Regions from separate parts of the Streptomyces sp. NPDC048172 genome, predicted to be linked through region 2. Evidence: predicted binding sites of a transcription regulator. Region 2 holds the regulator's gene; the other holds the start of a gene.

Region 1 (7,884 bases), on a different contig from region 2:
GTGCAGGTCGGTGAAGTGCGGGCTCCGCCGGTCCCCGGACTGCCCCGGCGCGTTGATCGCGCGGGAGTTGTCCCAGGCCCCGACGTCGAGCGCCATCCTGAAGGTCGGGCCGACGATCTCCGGAAAGTGGTAGGTGGTGAAGAGGTAGTACGAGCAGCGCACCGTGTCGAAGGTGCCGCCCCGCGCCACCCGGCCGGTGTTCGGCTCCCCGAGGGGGTGCGCGAAGACGTGGAAGTGCAGCGCGCCCCAGCGCCACTCCGCCTCGTCGGCCCCGAGCTTGGCGCGTACCTCCTCGTACGCCTTCGCGAGCGAGCCGAGCAGCAGCGCGTCCCTGGCCTTCGCGCCGCCCTCGCCGAACCAGTCGCCGGGGTGCGCGAAGGTCTCGTGCATGACGCGCAGATCGGCCGCGAGGCTCAGCGACGTCAGATGGTCAGCGGCCTCCTTCGGCAGCAGGGCCTGGGTCCACGCCGGGTACAGGAACCGCGTCAGCCAGGTCTCGAAGAGCGCGGCGGGGGCCGAGTCCTCGCCCGCGACCGCGTCGTGCGCGCGCAGCAGCCGGAGGGCCTTCCGGGTCGTCGGGTCGGCGGAGTCCAGCCGCGTCACGTACGGCAGGAGGCGGGCGGCGTTCCCGGACCGCTCGTCGTTCTGGAGCGCCACGGTGTCCTCCAGCGTGACGCGGCGGTGCCGGGAGAGGACCTTGTCGATGCGGCGCTTGCGGTCGGGAGCGGTCCACTCGTAGGTGGGCACGGGGGCGCCGGAGGGGAAGTTGTACTCGTTGGCCGAGGCGATGTACCCCTCGCGCGGGTTGCGGACGCGGGGCAGTGCGGCGTTGTCGTGGAAGCCGTCCCACTCGTACCGTCCGTCGCCGGGCACGGGCAACAGGCCGTCGTACCCCTCGCCCTTCCGCTTCGGGAAGAGGGCGCCGGGGACCCAGCCGATGTCGCCCTTCGTGTCGGCGTAGACCAGGTTCGAGCCGGGGGCCTTCCAGCCGCGCATCGCCTTCACGAACTCGCCCGAGTCCGCCGCGCGCTGGAAGCGCAGGCTGCCGAGGTACGGAGACGTGCCCGGCTCCGTCCAGACGGTGCGCACCGCGTACGCCTTGGCGTTCTCCACGTCCACCTTGACGACCGGGCCGTGCCGCGTGAACGACAGCTCGGCGCGGCGGGTGCCGCCGCCCGCCACCGGGATGTCCTCGGTGACGGTCCTGATCCGCTCCCAGCCGTCCTGGTAGCGGTAGCGCGTGGGGTCGTCCGGGTCGAGGTCGTAGACGTAGAGGTCCGTCTGGTCGGCGGGGAGGTTGGTGAGGCCGAACGCGATCCTGCCGTTGTGGCCCATGCTGACGCCCGGGTTCCACGGCTCCCCGGCGCCGATGATGTTCAGGCCGGGCGCGTGGAGATGGACGAGGTACCGGTTCCCGGGCAGCGCGTGGTTCTCCCGGTGCGGGTCGCCCGCGAGGATCGGTCTGCCGGTGGCCGTACGGCGCGGGGAGACGGCCCAGGCGTTGCTGCCGGACACGGTCTCGCGCAGCAGGCCCGCCGTCTGCGCGTCCAGCCCCTCGGCGGGCGCCGCCCTCTTCATGCGCCCGTCGGAGAACTGCATCTGCGCGGTGGCCAGGTGGAAGACCTCGGCGACGTCGTCCGGGATCAGGTCCAGGTCGAGCCCGTCGGGGACGCGCGGCGTGTGCTCCGGTTCGAGCTTCCGGTAGAGCTTGCCCGCCTCGGGCCCGCCGAGGCGCAGGAGCTTGGCGCGCGCGAGCTCTCCCGACAGATTGCCGCCGAGCGCGTGGGTCCTGATCCGCACCACGTCCTCGGGCTCCCAGCGCGCCGGGCCGTACCCCAGCGCGGTGAACTCCTCGGGCAGCTCCTCGGGGTGGTCGTCCAGCCAGTCGACGTACGCGTTGATCCCGGCCGCGAAGCGCGTGGCGGCCGTACGGGCCTCGGGGCCGTAGGCGGCCCACTCGGCGTCCATGCCGCCGCGGTAGAGGAAGAGCCGCGCGGCCCTGTCCTGCTCGACGTACGCCTCGCCGAGGACCTCGCTGAAGCGGCCGAGTCCGCGCCGCCGCCAGGTGTCGATCTGGAAGAGCCGGTCGCGGGCGATGTTGAAGCCCTGCGCCTGGAAGAGGTCACCGGCGTCGGCCGCGTAGAGGTGCGGCACGCCCCAGGTGTCGACCGTTACGCGCACTGGCTTCCGCAGCCCGGGGACCGGGTACGTGCGGCCCTTGTCGGCCTTCCACCCCGCGTCCGCTTCCGCGTCCCGTGCGGCGGCCGGGCCGTCGAGCGCGGTCGCGGTCAGGGCGGTGGCGGCGGCGCCCGCGAGGCCCGTGCCGACCACGGCGCGGCGGGAGGGCGGACGGAACGATGAAGGCGACATGCCGCGCAAGCTAATGCGCACCCTCAGCCCCGGTCTTCCCCGTGGCCATTACCGGCCACTACCGGAACACCGCCGTACGGTTCACTCGTCCGCCGCGCTCACCTCGTTCAGCCGGTGCAGCAGGCGTGCCAGGTCGGCGATCTCCTGGCGGTCCCAGGCCGCGAGCTTGCGCGCGTAGCGCGAGCGGCGCGCGTCACGGACACGGGTGAACCGCTCGTGCCCCTCGGACGTCAGCTCCACGAGGGAAGCGCGCCCGTCGGCCGGGTCGGGGGTGCGCGCGATGAGGCCGAGGCGGTCCAGCGCACCGAGCTGGCGGCTCATCGTCGCCTTGCCCACGCCGAAGTACGCCGCCAGCTCCGTGGCCCGCTGCGGGCCCGCGTCCTCCAGCCGTACGAGCAGGCCGTACGCGGCGGGCTCCAGGTCCGGATGCACCTCGCGGGCCATCTCGCCCGACGTGGCACGGGCACGGCGGAGGAACACCGCGAGCTCCCGCTCCAGATCGAGCCCTTCCGGCCCGAACTCGTCCATCGGGCCGCCCTTTTCATCCGTCAATGCCGCTTCTCCCGCGAAGAAAGTTTCTGCCAGCGGTACTGATAACCGCAGCTCCGCCCAGTATTTCGCAGGAATAGACCACCGGCAGCCGGTGGTGCGTCTTCCGCCTCACGGGTCTACGCGCGTACCTTCGTTGTGACATGCCCACACCAGCGGACATGTCGACCGCTCCATCTGCTCCACCTCCACGCGTTCCACGCACGACCCCACCCCCCACGACCCCCACCACCCGAGGTCACCGGAGGCAGCGATGTCCAGCTCCCGCACGTCGAGCACCCCGAACGGAACGTCCCGTCGCAGACGCGGAGTCGCGGCGGCACTCGGCACCCTCACCGCGCTCCTGTCCGCGCTCGCGCTCGTCCTCACCCTGCCCGGCGCCGCGACGGCGGCGCCCGCTCCGCCGCCGCCCCCGGCCCCGGCGCCGCCCGAGCCGCAGAAGCCCGGCGACGCCTGGATGGGCGCGGGCGTGCGGATGCACGAGGGCGACGACACCCCCGGCACCCCGCCCGCCGACGGCGGCAAGGGCGTCGCCGCGACCGTCCACGGCGTGGACGTCAGCGGCCACCAGGGCAACGTCAACTGGAAGGGCCTGTGGGACAGCGGCGTCCGCTTCGCGTACGTCAAGGCGACGGAGGGGACCGGGTACAAGAACCCCTACTTCACCCAGCAGTACAACGGCTCGTACAACATCGGCATGATCCGCGGCGCGTACCACTTCGCGCTGCCCAACTCCTCCAGCGGCGCCTCGCAGGCCAAGTACTTCGCCTCGAACGGCGGCGGCTGGAGCAAGGACGGCAAGACCCTGCCGGGCGTGCTCGACATCGAGTACAACCCGTACGGCTCGACCTGCTACGGGCTCAGCGCCGGTGCGATGGTGAACTGGATCAAGGACTTCACCTCCACGTACAAGGCGCAGACCGGCCGTGACGCGGTCATCTACACGAGCACGAGCTGGTGGAAGCAGTGCACCGGCAACTCCGGCGCGTTCGGGAACACCAACCCGCTCTGGGTGGCCCGCTACGCCTCCGGGCCCGGCGAACTCCCCGGCGGCTGGGGCTTCTACACCTTCTGGCAGTACACCTCGTCCGGCCCGATCGTGGGGGACCACAACTACTTCAACGGGTCCATGGACCGGTTGAAGGTTCTGGCCAACGGCTGAGCCGCGCGCTCTGCCTTGCCGTGACGCCCGTGGGGGCGGGAAGCGCCGTTGGGCTTCCCGCCCCTGCCGGGTGCGGCATGCGTCGTGGCCGGGCGCGCAGTTCCCCGCGCCCCTGAGGGCGACGGGCCTACGCCCCGACGCGGCTGTGCCACCTCCCGGGGGCGGATACGCGCCGTAGAACCTCCCCGCCCTCGCCGGGTGCCGCATGCGTCGTGGCCGGGCGCGCAGTTCCCCGCGCCCCTGGGTTCCATGCCGTGACCGGCGTACGCGAAGGGGCCCTCCCCCTGGTGGGGAAGGGCCCCTTCTTTCAACCGGTCACGTCCGTCACGCCGCGACCGGAACTTCGCGGGCCGGGCTTCCCGCCGGGGTGAGGGCCAGGTCCAGGACCTGGCGGACGTCGGAGACGGGGTGGACGTCGAGGCCGTCGAGGACCTCCTGGGGGACGTCGTCCAGGTCCGGCTCGTTCCGCTTCGGGATGACGACGGTCGTCACCCCCGCGCGGTGCGCGGCGAGCAGCTTCTGCTTGACGCCGCCGATCGGCAGCACCCGCCCGGTCAGCGAGACCTCGCCCGTCATCGCCACCTCAGGACGCACCTGGCGGCCGCTCAGGAGCGAGGCCAGGGCCGTCGTCATCGTCACGCCCGCGCTCGGGCCGTCCTTGGGGACGGCGCCCGCGGGGACGTGCAGGTGGATGCCGCGCTCCTTCAGGTCGCCGACCGGAAGCTCCAGTTCGGCCCCGCGTGAGCGGAGGTAGGAGAGGGCGATGTGTGCCGACTCCTTCATGACGTCGCCGAGCTGGCCGGTGAGGGTCAGGCCCGAGCCGCCCGTCTCCGGGTCGGCGAGCGACGCCTCGACGAAGAGGACGTCACCGCCCGCGCCCGTGACCGCCAGGCCGGTGGCCACGCCCGGCACCGCCGTACGCCGCTCGGCCGGGTCCTGCGCCGACTCGGGCGTGTGGTGCGGGCGGCCGATCAGCTCGCGGAGCTCGTCCACCCCGACCTCGTACGGCAGCTCCAGCTTGCCGAGCTGCTGCTGTGCGGCGACCTTGCGGAGCACCCGCTGCACGGCCCGCTCCAGGTTCCGCACGCCCGCCTCCCGCGTGTACTCGGCGGCGAGCTTGCGCAGGGCCTCGTCGGTGAAGGTGACCTCGCCCTCCTCCAGGCCCGCCCGTTCGAGCTGGCGGGTCAGCAGGTGGTCGCGGCCGATGGTGACCTTCTCGTCCTCCGTGTACCCGTCGAGCTGGACGACCTCCATGCGGTCGAGCAGCGGCTGCGGGATGGCCTCCAGCACGTTGGCCGTGGCGAGGAAGACGACGTCCGAGAGGTCGAGCTCGACCTCCAGGTAGTGGTCGCGGAAGGTGTGGTTCTGGGCCGGGTCCAGGACCTCCAGGAGGGCCGCCGCGGGGTCGCCGCGGAAGTCGGAGCCGACCTTGTCGACCTCGTCGAGGAGGACGACCGGGTTCATGGAGCCCGCCTCCTTGACGGCGCGCACGACGCGGCCGGGCAGCGCCCCGACGTACGTACGCCGGTGGCCGCGGATCTCCGCCTCGTCGCGGACGCCGCCGAGGGCGACGCGGACGAACTTGCGGCCCATCGCGCGGGCCACGGACTCGCCCAGCGAGGTCTTGCCGACGCCGGGCGGGCCGACCAGGGCGAGTACGGCTCCGCCGCGACGGCCGCCTACTACGCCGAGGCCGCGCTCGTCGCGCCGCTTGCGCACCGCCAGGTACTCGGTGATGCGCTCCTTGACGTCCTGCAGCCCCGCGTGGTCCTCGTCCAGCACGCGCTGGGCGCCGGTGATGTCGTACGCGTCCTCCGTGCGCTCGTTCCAGGGGAGTTCGAGCACGGTGTCGAGCCAGGTGCGGATCCAGCTGCCCTCGGGGGACTGGTCGCTGGAGCGCTCCAGCTTGTCGACCTCCTTGAGGGCGGCCTTCCTGACCTCCTCGGGCAGGTCGGCGGCCTCGACGCGGGCGCGGTAGTCCTCGCTCTCGTCCTCCGGCTCCCCGTTCAGCTCGGCCAGCTCCTTGCGGACGGCCTCCATCTGGCGGCGGAGCAGGAACTCGCGCTGCTGCTTGTCGACGCCCTCCTGGACGTCCTTCGCGATGGACTCGGCCACGTCCTGCTCGGCCAGGTGCTCGCGCAGGGCGGCGGTGGCGGCCTTCAGGCGCTCGACCGGGTCGAGGGTGGTGAGCAGTTCGAGGCGCTGCTCGGTGGTGAGGAACGGGGAGTATCCCGCGTTGTCCGCGAGCTGCGAGACGTTGTCGATCTGCTGCACGCGGTCCACGACCTGCCAGGCGCCGCGCTTGCGCAGCCAGTCCGTGATGAGCGCCTTGTACTCCTTCATCAGCTCGGTGACCGCGCCCGGCAGGGGGTCGGGGACCGTCTCCTCGATCTCCGTGCCCTCCACCCACAGCGCGGCGCCCGGGCCGGTCGTCCCGGCGCCGATACGGATCCGGCGCAGGCCCCTGATCAGGGCGCCCGGGTCACCGTCGGCGAGCCGTCCCACCTGCTCCACGCGGCCGAGCACGCCGATGTCCGCGTACTGCCCCTCCACGCGCGGAACAAGGAGCACGCGGGGTTTGTCTCCCTGGAGGACGGCGGCCTGCGCGGCCTCGACGGCGGCGCGGACCTCGCTCTCCGAGAGGTCCAGGGGCACCACCATCCCGGGCAGCACGACCCCGTCACCGTCGGATCCCTCCGGACCGTCGGCGTCGATCGGCAGCACAGGCAGGGTGAGCGGTGTGTACCCCGTGGAACCGGTAGCCATGATCTCTCCCTCGGCAGGCAAATTGAGTAACACTCGCTCAATGCTGTTGAGGCGAGGATTGTTCCCCCGCGCCTGTTCGCTGTGAGCGATCGTGCGTCGAGGGGTGCGCGCCGTAGGATGCCGTCCAGCGACGGACCGAGGGGAGGCTGATGAATATGGCCCGCGAGGCGCTTCGTCAGCATGCCCAGGTCCGGGCCGCGCGCTGAGAGCCGTGGCCCGGTCGTTCGACAGACGACGACCGGAGAGTGTCGCGTGACTTCTTCTTCTCTTCCCCTTCCCTTCAGCCTGTCCGGTGACGAACTGCTCACCGAGCGTCTCGTCCTGCGCCCGTGGACGGCCGCCGAGGTCTCCGCCGTGCTGGACGGCCCCCGCTCCGACGGGTGGGCCGGGGACTTCCCCGCCGAGGGCGACGGCGTGATCGCCGGATTCCTGCGGGACAGCCCCGAGGGGCTGCACCCCTACGGCCACCGGCTCGTCGCCGAGCGGGACGGCGGGCTCGTGATCGGCTCCATCGGACTGTTCTGGCCGCCGAACGACGGCGTCCTGGAGCTCGGCTACGGCGTCGTCCCGTCCCGCCAGGGCCGGGGCTACGCGTCCGAGGCGGCGGGCGCACTCGCCGGGTACGGGCTGACCGCGCCCGGCGTGCACACCGTCCGGGCACAGGTCGAGCTGGCCAACCCGGCCTCGGTCCGCGTCCTGGAGAAGGCCGGACTGCGGCGGGTGAGCGACGACGGAACCCTGGCGGAGTTCGCCGTCACGGCGGACTGACCGGGAGGGAGGGCCGGGGCGGCGACCGCCCCGGCCCTCCCCGTCACAGCGCCAGCAGCGCCCGTACCGGCATCGCGCCGTCCGCCAGCGGCCGGACCGCGAGGCGGAGCAGGGCCAGCGCGTTGTCGTCGCCCGCGATGCGGTTGGCGCTCAGCTCCCCGCAGACCACGCAGAGATGGATGAGCGTCCACTCGCCGTCCGGCCGTACGGACAGGCCGAGCGCCGTCATCCGCGCCCGGCACTCCGACGCGCGGTCGCCCGGGACGCGG
Region 2 (7,884 bases):
TCTCCAGGGGATCCATCAGGTGCTGGGAGCCCAGGTTGGAGGTGAGGATCAGGATGGTGTTGCGGAAGTCGACCGTGCGGCCCTGGCCGTCGGTCAGACGGCCGTCGTCGAGGACCTGGAGCAGCACGTCGAACACGTCGTGGTGCGCCTTCTCGACCTCGTCCAGGAGGACGACGGTGTACGGGCGGCGCCGCACGGCCTCCGTGAGCTGGCCGCCCTCCTCGTACCCCACGTATCCGGGGGGCGCGCCCACCAGCCTGGCGACACTGTGCTTCTCGCCGTACTCACTCATGTCGATGCGGACCATCGCCCGCTCGTCGTCGAAGAGGAAGTCCGCGAGGGCCTTCGCCAGCTCCGTCTTGCCGACGCCCGTGGGGCCGAGGAAGAGGAAGGAGCCGGTGGGGCGGTTGGGGTCGGCGATCCCGGCCCGCGTGCGGCGCACCGCGTCGGAGACCGCGCGGACCGCCTCGCCCTGGCCGATGAGCCGCTTGCCCAGCTCGTCCTCCATGCGCAGCAGCTTCTGCGTCTCGCCCTCCAGCAGGCGCCCGGCCGGGATGCCGGTCCAGGAGGCGACGACGTCGGCGATGTCGTCCGTGCCGACCTCCTCCTTCACCATGGTGTCTTTACGGGCCTCCTCCTCGGCCTCGCTCGCCGCCGCCAGCTCCTGCTCCACGCCCGGGATCTCCCCGTACAGCAGCTTGGAGGCGGTGTCGAAGTCGCCGTCGCGCTGGGCGCGCTCGGCCTGGCCGCGCAGCTCGTCGAGCTTTCCCTTCAGCTCACCGACGCGGTTGAGCCCCTGCTTCTCCTTCTCCCAGCGGGCCGTGAGGCCCCGCAGCTCCTCCTCCTTGTCGGCCAGCTCGCGGCGCAGCCGCTCCAGGCGCTCGACGGAGGCGGGGTCGGTCTCCTTCTCCAGGGCCAGCTCCTCCATCTTGAGCCGGTCGACGGAGCGCTGGAGCTCGTCGATCTCGACGGGGGAGGAGTCGATCTCCATACGGAGCCGGGACGCGGCCTCGTCCACGAGGTCGATGGCCTTGTCGGGGAGGAAGCGGGAGGTGATGTACCGGTCGGAGAGGGCCGCGGCGGCGACCAGCGCGCCGTCGGCGATCTGGACCTTGTGATGCGCCTCGTACCGCCCCTTGAGGCCGCGGAGGATCGCGATCGAGTCCTCGACGGTGGGCTCGGCGACCAGCACCTGCTGGAAGCGGCGCTCCAGCGCGGGGTCCTTCTCGATCCGCTCGCGGTACTCGTCGAGCGTCGTCGCGCCGACCATACGGAGCTCGCCGCGGGCCAGCATCGGCTTCAGCATGTTCCCGGCGTCCATGGCCGAGTCCCCGCCCGCACCGGCACCCACCACCGTGTGCAGCTCGTCGATGAACGTGATGATCTGGCCGTCGCTGTCCTTGATCTCGGCCAGGACGGTCTTGAGCCGCTCCTCGAACTCGCCGCGGTACTTCGCCCCGGCGACCATCGCGCCCAGGTCGAGCGCCACGATCCGCTTGTCCCGGAGGGACTCGGGCACATCGCCCTTGATGACACGCTGGGCCAGGCCCTCCACGACCGCGGTCTTGCCGACGCCGGGCTCGCCGATGAGCACCGGGTTGTTCTTCGTACGCCGCGAGAGGACCTGGACCACGCGGCGGATCTCCTGGTCGCGGCCGATGACGGGGTCGAGCTTGCCGTCGCGCGCGGAGCGGGTGAGGTCGGTGCCGAACTTCTCCAGCGCCTTGTACGTCCCCTCCGGGTCCGCGTTGGTGACCCGCTTGCCGCCGCGCGCGGCCTGGAACGCCTCCAGCAGCTTCTTGTCGCCCGCGCCCTGCTCCGCGAGGAGCTTCCCGGCCGCGCCGCCCTTGGCGGCGATGCCGATGAGCAGGTGCTCCGTCGACACGTACTGATCGCCGAGCTCCTTGGCGCGCTGCGCCGCGTCGGCGATGACGGCGAGCAGCTCGCGGTCGGGCTGGGGCTGGGAGACGGTCGAGCCCTGCGCCGCGGGCAGCGAGCCGAGCAGCCGCTCGGTCCCGGCGCGCAGCACGGCCTGGTCGGCCTCGACGGCGGCGAGAAGGTCCTGAATGTTCTCGTTGTCCTCGCCGGTCAGGAGGGCGAGGAGCAGATGGGCCGGGGTGATGTCCGGGTGGCCGTCGGTCACCGCACGGCTGTTGGCCGCGCTGATGGCGTCCCGGCTTTTGTTGGTGAGCTCCGCGTCCATGTCCTGGCGTCTCCTCCTACGACTCGTCGCTTGCCTTCTCCAGTATGCAGCAAGTTGAGCCCAACTCGCTCAACTTTCCGTTCCGTACAACCGTCCGTGCCCCGGATTCGTTCCCGGCTCCCACGGCCGCTCTGGCAAAACCCTGGTGAAATGCGCGGCGGGGCCGCATCCTCCGGGCAGCATCGGAGGTCTGAACAGGGTGCGGCCAGCCACCGGAGCCGCTCTACAGGGGTATTTGGAGCAAAAATAGTGAATAACGGAATCAAAGTCCTCGCCCGGGTCTCCGCGGTGACCGTCACCGCGGGATCCGTCCTCGCGGTGGGGGCGCTCGCCACCCCGGCGCACGCCGCCGCGGCTCCCCGCAAGCCGTCGATCGCCGCCAAGGGCGGCTACGTGATGAACAACGGCTCCGGCGCCTCCCTGTTCACGAAGGCCGCCGACACCCGCAGGTCGACCGGGTCGACCACCAAGATCATGACGGCCCGCGTGGTCCTCGCCCAGCGGAACCTCAACCTGAACGCCAAGGTCAAGATCCAGAAGGCGTACAGCGACTACATCGTCAGGAACACCGCCTCCTCGGCCCGGCTGATCGTCGGTGACAAGGTCACCGTCCGCCAGCTCCTCTACGGCCTGATGCTCCCGTCCGGCTGCGACGCGGCCTACGCGCTGGCCGACAAGTTCGGCAGCGGCTCGACCCGGGCCAAGCGCGTGAAGTCCTTCATCGGCAAGATGAACGCCACCGCCCGCGGCCTGGGCCTGCGCAACACCCACTTCGACTCGTTCGACGGCATCGGCCGGGGCAACAACTACTCCACGCCGCGCGACCTGACGAAGATCGCCAGCAGCGCGATGCGCTACTCGACCTTCCGTACGGTCGTGAAGACCCGCTCCACCACGCAGCGGACCACCACGAGGAGCGGTGGTCACCGCACCATGAAGTGGACGAACACCAACAATCTGCTCGGCTCCTACTCCGGCGCCATCGGCGTCAAGACGGGCTCGGGCCCCGAGGCCAAGTACTGCCTGGTCTTCGCCGCCACCCGCGGCGGCAAGACGGTCATCGGCACGGTCCTCACCTCGACCTCGGTCGCCAAGCGCACGTCGGACGCGAAGAAGCTGATGAACTACGCGTTCAGCCGATGACACAGGGGGTGCCCCTTCAGGGGCGCGGGGAACTGCGCGACCGGCCACGGCGGCGCGGCACCCGGCAACGCACCGGACGGGGCACCCCAGTAGCCGCAAAAAGCGCAGCTAGCGGTCCCGCTTCGGTCGCCAGACCACGAGCGCACTGGACTGCCGCACATCCTCGTAAGGGACCAGGTCTCTGCGGTACGAGGCATGCACTTGGGCCTCACGCTGCTGCATGGCCGCGGCCGCACCCTCGACCGCGGCGGACAACTCCGCGGCCCGAGCCTGAAGCGCAGCGACCTGGTTCTCCAGCTCGATGATCCGCTTGATGCCCGCGAGGTTGATGCCCTCGTCCTGGCTGAGCCGCTGCACCTCGCGCAGCAGCTCGATGTCGCGGGCCGAGTAGCGCCGCCCGCGGCCCGCCGTGCGGTCGGGCGAGACGAGCCCGAGTCTGTCGTACTGCCGCAGGGTCTGCGGGTGCAGACCCGAGAGCTGAGCGGCGACCGAGATGACGTAGACCGGAGTTTCCTCGGTCAGCTCGTAAGCACCCATGCCCCGCCTGCGTCCGCCTCGGCCGTCCACTTCAGTCTCCCTTCGCGGCCTTGAAGAGCTTCGCGCGCGGGTCCTCGCCCGACGTCGCGTCGCGGTATGTCTCCAGTGAGTCCTTCGCCTTGTCGCTGAGATCCTTCGGCACGGTCACCTCGACCGTCACCAGCAGATCGCCCCGGGTGCCGTCCTTGCGCGTCGCGCCCTTGCCCCGGGCCCGCATCGTGCGCCCCGAGGGGGTGCCGGGCGGGAGCTTGAGCGTGACCGGCGGCCCGCCCAGCGTCGGGACCTTGACCTCGCCGCCGAGGGCCGCCTCCGGGAAGGTGACCGGCACGGTCACCGTGAGGTTGTCGCCCTTGCGGCCGAAGACCGGGTGCTTGTCGACATGGACCACCACGTACAGATCCCCGTTCGGTCCACCGCGCTCGCCCGGGGCACCCTTGCCGCGCAGCCGGATGCGCTGCCCGTCGCTGACGCCCGCCGGGATACGGACCTGCATCGTCCGCGAACTCGTCGCGCGCCCGGAGCCCTTGCAGGTCTCGCAGGCGTCCTGCGCGATGAGGCCGCGGCCCTTGCAGTCCACGCAGGGGTCGGTGAGCGAGAAGCCCCCGCCGCCCCCGCGCGAGACCTGGCCCGTGCCCACACAGGTCGGGCACACCCGCGGCGTGCCGTTCTTGTCGCCCGTGCCCGCGCACTCCTTGCACGCGGCGCTGGACGACATCCGCAGCGGGACCGTCGCCCCGTCCACGGCCTCCGTGAAGCTGAGCGTGACCTCGGACTCGATGTCCTGACCACGGCGCGGCTGGGTGCGCGTACCGGTGCCGCCCCTGTTGAAGAGGCCGCCGAAGACGTCGCCCAGGCCGCCGCCGAAGCCCCCGGCGCCGCCGGGTCCGCCCGCGCCGCCGCCCCCTCCGCCCTGGGTGCCCCCGAAGAGGTCGCTCAGGTCGAAGTTGAAGGAGCCGCCGCCGGGTCCGCCGGCGCCCCCGGGCGGCCGGAAGCCGCCGTTGCCGAAGAGGGCACGCGCTTCGTCGTACTCCTTGCGGCGCTTGGCGTCGCCGAGCACGTCGTACGCCTCGGAGGCGTCCTTGAAGCGCTCCTCGGCCTTGGGGTCACCGGCGTTGGCATCCGGATGGTTCTCGCGTGCGAGCTTGCGGTACGCCTTCTTGATCTCGGCCTCGGTGGCGTCCTTGGGGACGCCGAGAACCTTGTAGTAGTCCTTCTCGATGAAGTCCTTGGTACTCATCCCCGACGTCCCTCCTCCCGTGCCTGTGCGCTACCGCCCCCGTACGAGGCCGAGTCAGCCCTCCTCCGGGCCACCGCTCTCCTCTTCTGCCGCGTCCGCTTCGCCCGCCTCGCCCTTGGCGCCCGGCTGCGGCTCGGCGACACCGACCCGCGCGGGGCGGATGGTGCGCTCGCCGATCCGGTACCCGGGCTGGAGGATCTGCACGCACGTCGTCTCCGTGACATCCGGGGAGTACGAGTGCATGAGCGCCTCGTGGACGGTCGGGTCGAAGGGCTCACCCTCCTTGCCGAACTGCATCAGGCCCAGCTTGGCCGCGACCATCTCCAGCGACTCGGCGACGGACTTGAAGCCGCCGACGAGCTCGCCGTGGTCGCGGGCGCGGCCGATGTCGTCCAGCACCGGCAGCAGCTCCGTCAGCAGGTTCGCGACGGCGATCTCCTTGACCGCCACCCGGTCCCGCTCGACGCGGCGGCGGTAGTTCTGGAACTCCGCCTGGAGCCGCTGGAGGTCCTGGGTGCGCTCGTTCAGCGCGGTGCGGACCTGGTCCAGCTCGGCCGTCTCGGCCACGTCCTGGTCCGCTGTCCCGGACCCCTGCTCTTCGTGCATGTCGTTCTCGGTGTTCTCACCGTTCTGAGCGTCCCCGGCCAGCGGCCCCGGGGCCGCCGCCTCGTCGGGAGAGGCGGCGGCGTCGGCGCTGCCGTTGGCGTCGGCGGGGACGTCGGACTTCTTGTCGAAGCCCGGAGTGTCCTCCGTCACGCTGCACCGTCCTTCGGCTTCTGCTCGTCGTCCACGATCTCGGCGTCGACGACGTCGTCGTCGGCACCGCCCTCGGCCTTGCCCGCACCGGCGTCGGCGCCGCCCGGAGCCGCGCCCTCGGCGCCGCCGGCCTGCGCCTGCTGCGCGTCGGCGTAGAGCGCCTGGCCCAGCTTCTGGCTGGTCGCGGCGACCTTCTCGCTGGCCTCGCGGATCGCTGCGGTGTCCTCGCCCTTCAGCTTCTCCTTGAGGTCCTCAAGGGCCGTCTCGACCTCCGACTTGGTGTCGGCGGGGACCTTCTCCTCATTGTCCTTGAGGAACTTCTCGGTCGTGTAGACGAGCTGCTCCGCCTGGTTGCGCGTCTCGGCGGACTCGCGGCGCTTGGCGTCGTCGTCCGCGTACTGCTCGGCCTCGCGCATCATGCGGTCGATGTCGTCCTTCGGCAGCGCGGAGCCGCCGGTGACGGTCATCTTCTGCTCCTTGCCGGTGCCCAGGTCCTTCGCGGCCACGTGCATGATGCCGTTGGCGTCGATGTCGAAGGTGACCTCGATCTGCGGCACGTTGCGCGGCGCCGGGGGCAGACCGGTCAGCTCGAACATGCCGAGCTTCTTGTTGTACGCCGCGATCTCGCGCTCGCCCTGGAAGACCTGGATCTGCACCGAGGGCTGGTTGTCCTCAGCCGTCGTGAAGGTCTCCGAACGCTTCGTCGGGATCGTGGTGTTGCGCTCGATCAGCTTCGTCATGATGCCGCCCTTGGTCTCGATACCGAGGGACAGCGGGGTGACGTCGAGCAGCAGGACGTCCTTGACCTCGCCCTTGAGGACACCGGCCTGGAGCGAGGCGCCGATGGCGACGACCTCGTCCGGGTTCACACCCTTGTTGGCCTCCTTGCCGCCGGTCAGCTCCTTGACGAGCTCGGCGACGGCGGGCATACGGGTGGAGCCACCGACGAGAACGACGTGGTCGATCTCGGAGAGCTGGATGCCCGCGTCCTTGATGACGTTGTGGAACGGGGTCTTGCAGCGCTCCAGCAGGTCCTGCGTGAGCTGCTGGAACTGGGCGCGCGTCAGCTTCTCGTCGAGGTGCAGCGGGCCCTCGGCGGAGGCCGTGATGTACGGCAGGTTGATGTTCGTCTCGGTGGACGAGGACAGCTCGATCTTCGCCTTCTCCGCGGCCTCGCGGAGACGCTGGAGAGCCATCTTGTCCTTGCCGAGGTCCACGCCGTGGCCGGACTGGAACTGCTTGACCAGGTAGTCGACGACGCGCTGGTCCCAGTCGTCACCACCGAGGTGGTTGTCGCCGTTGGTGGCCTTGACCTCGACCACACCGTCGCCGATCTCCAGCAGCGAGACGTCGAACGTACCGCCACCGAGGTCGAAGACCAGGATGGTCTGGTCCTCCTTCTCCAGGCCGTACGCCAGCGCGGCCGCCGTGGGCTCGTTGACGATCCGGAGCACGTTCAGGCCCGCGATCTCGCCGGCCTCCTTGGTGGCCTGACGCTCGGCGTCGTTGAAGTACGCCGGGACGGTCACGACGGCGTCGGTGACCTTCTCGCCCAGGTAGGCCTCGGCGTCCCGCTTCAGCTTCTGCAGGATGAAGGCGCTCATCTGCTGCGGGTTGAAGTCCTTGCCGTCCAGGTTGACCTTCCAGTCGGTGCCCATGTGGCGCTTGACCGACCGGATGGTCCTGTCGACGTTGGTGACTGCCTGGCGCTTGGCGACCTCGCCCGTCAGCACCTCGCCGTTCTTCGCGAAGGCCACGACGGACGGCGTGGTCCTGGCGCCCTCGGCGTTGGTGATGACGGTGGGCTCACCGCCCTCAAGAACACTGACGACGGAGTTCGTCGTACCCAGGTCGATGCCGACCGCACGAGCCATTTCAGTTCCTCCAGCTAAGCAAGTCTTGAGTACTGCGCCTCACGGGGGACAACCCCCGGACCCCCGGCCGGACAAGCCGGTCGGCCGGGCAACCGGTCCGATCCCGGGGGAGCGTGAAGTTCAGTCGATCTGGC

Evidence for each region. The regulator HspR, encoded in region 2, represses chaperone genes until heat shock. The targets are predictions, from matches to a motif close to TTGAGNNNNNNNNNCTCAA.
Region 1: lon (endopeptidase La) is a predicted target of HspR. The motif match lies at 6,870-6,888, and genes of this name have one in related genera.

Annotation. Positions count from the first base shown of each region.
Region 1 covers NZ_JBIDAT010000001.1:1,129,527-1,137,410, reverse strand. Annotated here, with positions in the region: gene ACGF3A_RS05185 (penicillin acylase family protein) at 1-2,370, opposite strand, end outside; gene ACGF3A_RS05180 (MarR family winged helix-turn-helix transcriptional regulator) at 2,452-2,898, opposite strand; gene ACGF3A_RS05175 (lysozyme) at 3,173-4,081, shown strand; gene lon (endopeptidase La) at 4,406-6,847, opposite strand; gene ACGF3A_RS05165 (GNAT family N-acetyltransferase) at 7,100-7,615, shown strand; gene ACGF3A_RS05160 (RNHCP domain-containing protein) at 7,659-7,884, opposite strand, start outside.
Region 2 covers NZ_JBIDAT010000002.1:216,997-224,880, forward strand. Annotated here, with positions in the region: gene clpB (ATP-dependent chaperone ClpB) at 1-2,203, opposite strand, end outside; gene ACGF3A_RS09495 (D-alanyl-D-alanine carboxypeptidase family protein) at 2,453-3,346, shown strand; gene ACGF3A_RS09500 (heat shock protein transcriptional repressor HspR) at 3,455-3,883, opposite strand; gene dnaJ (molecular chaperone DnaJ) at 3,915-5,120, opposite strand; gene grpE (nucleotide exchange factor GrpE) at 5,175-5,876, opposite strand; gene dnaK (molecular chaperone DnaK) at 5,873-7,750, opposite strand.